2 regions of the Streptomyces sp. HSW2009 genome follow, and region 1 is predicted to be linked to the other one. Evidence: riboswitches for the same ligand, from Rfam matches in the RefSeq annotation. Region 1 holds a riboswitch; the other holds the start of a gene.
What was found. A riboswitch is a leader RNA that binds a small molecule or an ion and turns the genes downstream of it on or off. The one in region 1 is predicted to bind cyclic di-AMP.

Region 1 (3,397 bases):
ATCAGATGCTGACACCCTTGGCGCGCAGGTACGCGATCGGGTCGACGTCCGAGCCGTAGCCGGCGCCGGTGCGGATCTCGAAGTGCAGGTGCGGGCCGCTGCTGTTGCCGGTGCTGCCGGACAGGCCGATCTGCTGGCCGCCGGAGACGCTCTGCCCGGCCGAGACGGTGAGCTGCGACAGGTGCGCGTACTGGCTGTAGTGGCCGTCCGCGTGGCGGATGACGACCTGGTTGCCGTACGAGCCCGCCCAGCCGGCGGAGACGACCTGGCCGGCGCCGACGGCCTTGACCGTGGTGCCGGTGCCGACGGGGAAGTCCACACCGGTGTGGTAGCCGCTGGACCAGCTACCGCCGGCCTGGCGGTACGGGGTACCGGTGGAGCCGGCCACCGGGGCGGTGAAGCCGGTCGAGGTGGCGGCCTCGGTCTGCGGCTGGGTCTGCTGGACCGGCGCGGACTTGGGCGCGACCTGCTGCTGCGGAGCCTTCGGCTGGGCGGCCTGCGGGGCGCGCTGCTGCTGCGGGGCCGGGGCTGCCTGCTGCTGCGGAGCGCTCTTCTGCGGGGCCTTCAGCGCGGAGCCGGCGCCGGGCAGCGTCAGGCGCTGGTCCGGGTAGATCAGGTTGGGGTTCTTGCCCACGACGTCCTGGTTGCGGTCGTAGACGGCGCGCCAGCCACCGTTGACGTCGTGCGCCTGGGCGATCTTGAACAGGGTGTCACCGGAACGCACGGTGTACGAGGCGCCCGCGGTGTGCTGGTGGGTGCGCGGAGCGGACTTCACCTCGGCCTTGGGGGCTGCCTTCGGGGCAACCTTGGGGGCGGCCTTCGGGGCGGCCTTCGGAGCAACGGCCTTCGGGGCAGCCTTCGGCGCGACCTGCTGGGTCGGGCGGCTGTCGCGGGTGGTGGTGTTGCCCTGCTCGCGGGCGCCGTCGGGGGCGATCTGCGGGGGCGGGCCGCCGGCGGTCAGGCCCGCCTTGACGGAGCACACCGGCCAGGCGCCGGGGCCCTGCACCTTGAGGACCTTCTCGGCGATGGCGATCTGCTGGTCCTTGGTGGCCAGGTCGGCGCGCGGCGCGTAGGCCGTGCCGCCGAAGGAGCGCCACGTGCTGTCGGTGAACTGGAGGCCGCCGTAGAAGCCGTTACCGGTGTTGATGCTCCAGTTGCCGGTGGCCTCGCACTGGGCGACCTTCTCCCAGACGTCCACGGAGGCGGGGTTGGCCTGGGGGGCGCCCAGGAAGGGGAGGGCGAGGCCGGCGCCGCCAGCGGTCAGCGCGACGGAGATGCGCGCAAGACGACGGGGGCTGATGCGGCTGTGGCGTGCGCGAAAAGACATAGGGGTAGCCCTCTCCTATGCCTACGAGGTGAGCTGTCGGATTCGGGCTGGAGTTGCCCGGACGCGTCTGGTGCGGCGGGGTGCCGCGACACGTCTTCACCCCAAGCCGACCGCGCTGAGACGCGGTGCGGCACTTACCTGGTTCCCCCGCTCTTGCCGTCGTGACTTTGAAGTTTCTCCTCGGCCAGCGGCAAGATTCGGCATTCCGGCGTCGGATACCCGCCTTCGTTTCAGCGGGATCGCCAACAAAACACATTCATTTCCCTGCCGACAAGCCTGAACCTGTCGATGGAGATCAATTGCGGCCGATAACTCGCGAGAAGAGATAACGCTCTGCACGGGATCTGTGCCGCACGGCGATAATTCGAAGTGTGGGCCGCGGGCGACATCGCAGGCGGTGCAGGGTTCCCGCGACCGGAAGGGAATCGGGTGACCACAGCACGTGACAGATCATCGCGGGGCGCCGGTGAGGTGCACCACAGGGCCAGAAAAGTCCGAAAAGTTCAGTTCAAATGATCTTGCTTGGCCTCTTCGGCGGAACTCTCGACGCCCTCCTGCGGCCCGTCTCTTGTGGCCGGGGCCACATCAGTGGGCCTCGCATGCGTCCCTGCTACCCAGGAATACGCGCCAAAGCCGCGCGAGGTTGCCTCCCGCACCAGGAATTCTCGAAATCCCGGTCAGCGGCCTGCCCCGCCGGGCGATTCCCCTATTGATCGACTCCGTACGCACGACGGTCCGGCCGGCATATGTGGCAGGGCGCACATCACCAGGGAAAACCCCGCCACCAAGGGGGCGGGGCGCCAGAAGGGGGTGCAAGAAGGGGGCATAAGAAGCAAGAAGAGGATGCGGGAAGGGGGAGAGGGGCGGAGGGGAATGCGTTGGCCGTGCCGACTGGGGTGGGATGAGGTGGGGTGAGATGGGCTCCCTGAGCGGGTCCCGGTGGGCTGCGGGTGGGACGGGCCCGGCGCGGGCCAAGAGTGGGGGCCAGGGTGGGTGCCCGAAGTCGACCCTCGGCGCGGGCCCGGGGTGGGATGGGCCGAGGCAGGTTCCCCAAGCGAGCCCCGGTGCGGGCCCGGGGTGGGTGGACCCAGGCCAGCCCCGTCGCAGGCCCAGGGTGGGATGGACCGAGGCAGGTTCCCCAAGCCAGCCCCGGTGCGGGCCCAGGGTGGGACCGCACCGGGTGTCGGCCTACTCCTGTGCGCCCGCCGTCCCGAAGAAGGCGAGCAGCTCCCGCACCACCGCCTCCGGCTGCTCCTCGGGGACGTAGTGGCCGCTGCCGCGGACCTCCACCACCCGGATGTCGGTGCCCTTGTCGGGACCCATCTGCTGGCGCAGGGCCTGGTAGCCCAGTTCGCCGGCCAGGGTGAGGATGGGCAGCGTCAGCGGGGCGTGGTCGGCGAGGTCGATGACGTCCTTGCGCATCGTCTGGTACCAGCCGTTGCCGGCACGGATCGCCTCGGGCGTGGCGTACGCATGGGCGTAGATGCGCCGGGCGTCATCGGATACCGACGCCTGGTCGAGGAGCATGTGCCCGTACAGCCAGTCGATCACCGGACGGAAGCGGCCGGCGAGCAACTCCTCGGGCAGCCCGCGCAGTTGGTTGAAGGCGAACCACCAGGGGTAGCCGCCCCGCCCCCGGGAGATGGCCTCGACCTGTTCGTCCGAGCCGGGCAGCATGGGGATCTCCAGCCAGGACGCCTCGGGCACGCCGAGGTCGATGGTGACCAGCCGGCGCACCGATGCGGGGTAGTTGGCGGCCAGGTGGTAGCCGAGCCCGGCGCCGATGTCGTGTCCGGCGACGAAGGCCGACGTGTGGCCGAGGTGGTGGATCAACTCGTGGATGTCGCGCGCCATGGTGCGCTTGTCGTAGCCGTCCGCCGGCTTGTCCGAGCCGCCCATGCCCCGCAGGTCGACGGCGGTCACCCGGAAGGAGCGGGCCAGCGCGGGCAGCACCTTGCGGAACTGCCACCAGGTCTGCGGCCAACCACCCAGCAGGATCAGCGGTTCGCCGCTGCCGCCGGTGACGTGGTGCAGCCTGACGCCGTTCACGGTGGCGTACGCACTGGTGAA
Region 2 (3,397 bases), on a different contig from region 1:
CCGCCGTCGTCACCTCCGTCCTGCTGGCGTTCGTGCACAGCGCCGCCGACCGGGCCCTTTCGGTGACCGAGGTGGCGACCGTGGCGACCGTCGCGCTGTTCGCGCTGGCCATCAACCGGGTGGTGCGCCGCAACTACCGGCAGCTCGCCACCGTCCGGGTGGTCGCCGAGGCCGCGCAGCGCGCCGTACTGCCCGCGCCGCCGGCCCGGACGGGCGCGCTGCGGATCGCCGCCAGGTACGTCGCGGCGCAGACCGACGCCAGGATCGGCGGCGACCTGTACGCGGTGCAGGAGTCCCCGTACGGCGTGCGCGTGCTCATCGGCGACGTGCGGGGCAAGGGCCTGGACGCGGTGGAGGCGGTCGCCGTGGTCGTCGGGGCGTTCGGCGAGGCGGCGGAGCAGGAACCCGCGTTGGAGGGCGTGGTCGACCGGTTGGAGCGGGCGCTGGACCGGGAGGGCGACCGGCGGGCCGGGCTCGACCAGTTCGAGGGGTTCACCACCGCGGTCATCGGCGAGATCGACGACGTCGGCAGCGGCCGGCTGAGGCTCATCAACCGCGGCCACCCGCCGCCCCTCATGCTGCTGCCCGACGGCAACGTACGGGAACTGGTGCCGGCCGCCGGCGCGCTGCCGCTCGGCATGGGAGACCTGGCGGCCTGGCAGGACACGGTGACGGAGACGGAGTTCCCGGCCGGCGCGACGCTGCTGATGCTGACGGACGGGGTGACCGAGGCGCGCGACGGGACCGGCCGGTTCTACGAGCCGACGCAGCGGCTCGGCGGCCGGCGCTTCGCCAGCCCCGACGGGCTCCTGGACACGCTGATCGCCGATGTGACGCGGCATACGCACGGGCAGCGGGTGGACGACATGGCGCTGCTCGCGCTGCGCCGGTTGGGGCCGGGCCTTGCCCGGCGCGGCGGGCGCGGCGGCGGCCGTTGACTGCGCTGGGTAGTCGATCTTGACCAGGCTGCTGAAGTTCGGTAGGCGGTCCGGCAAAGGCGGTGCCCTATTCCCCAGAACGGCTTGGAATCACACCCGGGCCTCTATTAACGTTCGATAACGCAGCGCGGTCGTCACCGCCGCCGCAAGAGGCGGCTCCGTGCGCCGTCGCCGAATTCCTCAGGCGCGACACCGCCGTTCGCGGCGGGGCCGAGACGAGGGAACCGGGGAACCAACCCTTGGGGTGAATCGGGTCGTCCGCGGCCCGTAGGAGACCTTCCTGCTCCGAACCCGTCAGCTAACCCGGTAGGCGAGAAGGAAGGAAAGGAGCACGCCTCCGTGGCGTCCAACAGGTCTGCCTCCGGCCCGGCTTCTCCCGCGGCCGACCCCGCCGAACACGCCGGCGGTCCCTTCGCCGGGCAGCCCGGCGGGCAGTTCGCTCACCATTCTGGTGGTCAGGTCGCCGGGCACCCCGGCAGCCACGCTGCCGCACTGCCCGGCGGGCCCGGCGCCGCGCACCCCGGTGGTCATCCCGACGGCGGTCCCGGCGGGTTGCCCTTCGCCGGCCGCGCGGACGAACTCCCCGGCGCGGCAGTTGAGATGACGGCCGAGACGGCGGCCGAGATGACGGCAGGGATAGCGCTCGGGGCGGCGTCCGGCGCGGCGCCCGAGCCGGCGCACTGGGGCGGCCCGGCCGCCTGGGGCGCGCCCGAAGACGACGCGCCGGGCAGTGCACCGGGCAGCGCGCCCGGGGAGGAGTGGAACCCCACCGCCGAGAGTGTCGCCCCGGTCCGCGGCCGGCACCGGGTGGTGAAGCAGCGCGGCGGCTCGATGGCCCGCAGCGGTGCCGTGCTCGGCGTCGGGGTCATCGCGGCGGTCGGCGCCGGCGGCATGGCGAGCGCCAAGGACCGCCCGCAGGCCGCCCTGTCGGTGCCCGACCTGGGGTCCGCGGCCGACGCCATCGTCGACACCCTGCCCGACGCCGACCAGCTCCCCGGCGTCGGGTCGCTGCTGTCGGACGGCGGCGGGCAGCAGGCGCCCGCGGTGCACCCGGCGGACCGTACGCCGCTGAGCCAGGCCGGGCTGACCGTCGAGGAGACGGCCAACGGCACGGCCAACGCGGGCGAGGCGCTGCGCACCCGCATCCTCCAGCAGGCCGAGAACCAGCAGAACGCGGCGGAGGCAGCCGAGCGCGAGGCCGCCGAGCGGGCCGCGGCGGCGCGGGCCGCGGCCGAGGCGGCGCGCAAGAAGGCCGCCGAACAGGCCGCGGAGCAGGCGAAGAAGCGGGCCGCCGAGGCCGAGGCCAAGCGCAAGGCCGAGGAGGCGAAGCGGGCGGCGGAGGCCAAGGCGGCGGAGGCCGCGCGCAAGGCGGAGGCCGAGCGCCGCGCCAAGCTCGCCGCCAGTTATGCGCTGCCGGTCGGCTCGTACACGCTGACCTCCACGTTCGGCCAGGCCGGCGACATGTGGTCGGCCAACCACACCGGCCAGGACTTCGCCGCCCCGACCGGCACCCCGGTCAAGGCGGTGCACGGCGGCACCATCACGCAGGCGGGCTGGGCCGGTTCGTACGGGTACCGCATCATCCTCACGCTCCCCGACGGCACCGAGGTCTGGTACTGCCACCTGTCCTCCATGACGCAGACCTCGGGTCAGGTCGGCACCGGCGACGTGATCGGCCGGGTCGGCGCGACCGGCAACGTCACCGGGCCGCACCTGCACCTGGAGGTCAGGCCGGGCGGCGGCGCGCCGATCGACCCCATGGCGTGGCTGCGGGAGCACGGGCTCCAGCCGTAGCGGGGTGCCGGACCCGCGGGGTCGGTGGGGCGGCGGACCCGCGGGTCGGTGGGTGAGGCGTGCGCGCGGGTGAGGTGTCCAGCGCGCACGGCCGGGCGGCGCACACGGCTCGTACGGCCGGTTGGTTGGTACGGCGCGCAGGGCGCGTACGGCGTGGGTGACTCGTGCGGCGGGAGCGGCGGGGCGGGGTGGGAATAGGGCGGTGGGCCGATCCGTTGGGCACGGGCATGGTTGAACACGTATCGAGCACACGGGCCCGCCTGATCGGCGACGTCGAGGTCTTCCCGCTCTCACTGGGCGGCAACGTCTTCGGCTGGGGCGCCGACCAGGCGCAGTCCTTCGCCATCCTGGACGCCTACGTGGGCGCCGGCGGCAACTTCATCGACACCGCCGACGTGTACTCGGCCTGGGTGCCGGGCAACTCGGGCGGCGAGTCGGAGACCATCATCGGCAACTGGGTCGCGGCGCGCGGCAACCGCGACCGGGTCGTCATCGCCACCAAGGTCGGCGGCGCCAGCGGCCCGGACGGCACGCGGCGCGGCCTGTCCGCCGAGGTGATCAAGGCGGACGTCGAGGCGTCACTGACCCGGCTGCGGACCGACCACATCGACCTGTACTACACGCACTACGACGACGAGTCGGTGCCGGTCGAGGAGTTCCTCGGC

Region 2: it holds a riboswitch for cyclic di-AMP, as region 1 does, so the genes downstream of both, AAHZ94_RS20075 (M23 family metallopeptidase) here and AAHZ94_RS27750 (transglycosylase family protein) in region 1, are expected to answer to the same signal.

The regions. Positions count from the first base shown of each region.
Region 1 is NZ_JBEHZD010000521.1:1,526-4,922, reverse strand. It holds gene AAHZ94_RS27750 (transglycosylase family protein) at 2-1,327, opposite strand; cyclic di-AMP (ydaO/yuaA leader) riboswitch at 1,336-1,530, opposite strand; gene AAHZ94_RS27745 (alpha/beta fold hydrolase) at 2,516-3,397, opposite strand, start outside.
Region 2 is NZ_JBEHZD010000275.1:4,659-8,055, forward strand. It holds gene AAHZ94_RS20070 (PP2C family protein-serine/threonine phosphatase) at 1-938, shown strand, start outside; cyclic di-AMP (ydaO/yuaA leader) riboswitch at 1,137-1,266, shown strand; gene AAHZ94_RS20075 (M23 family metallopeptidase) at 1,563-2,732, shown strand; gene AAHZ94_RS20080 (aldo/keto reductase) at 2,960-3,397, shown strand, end outside.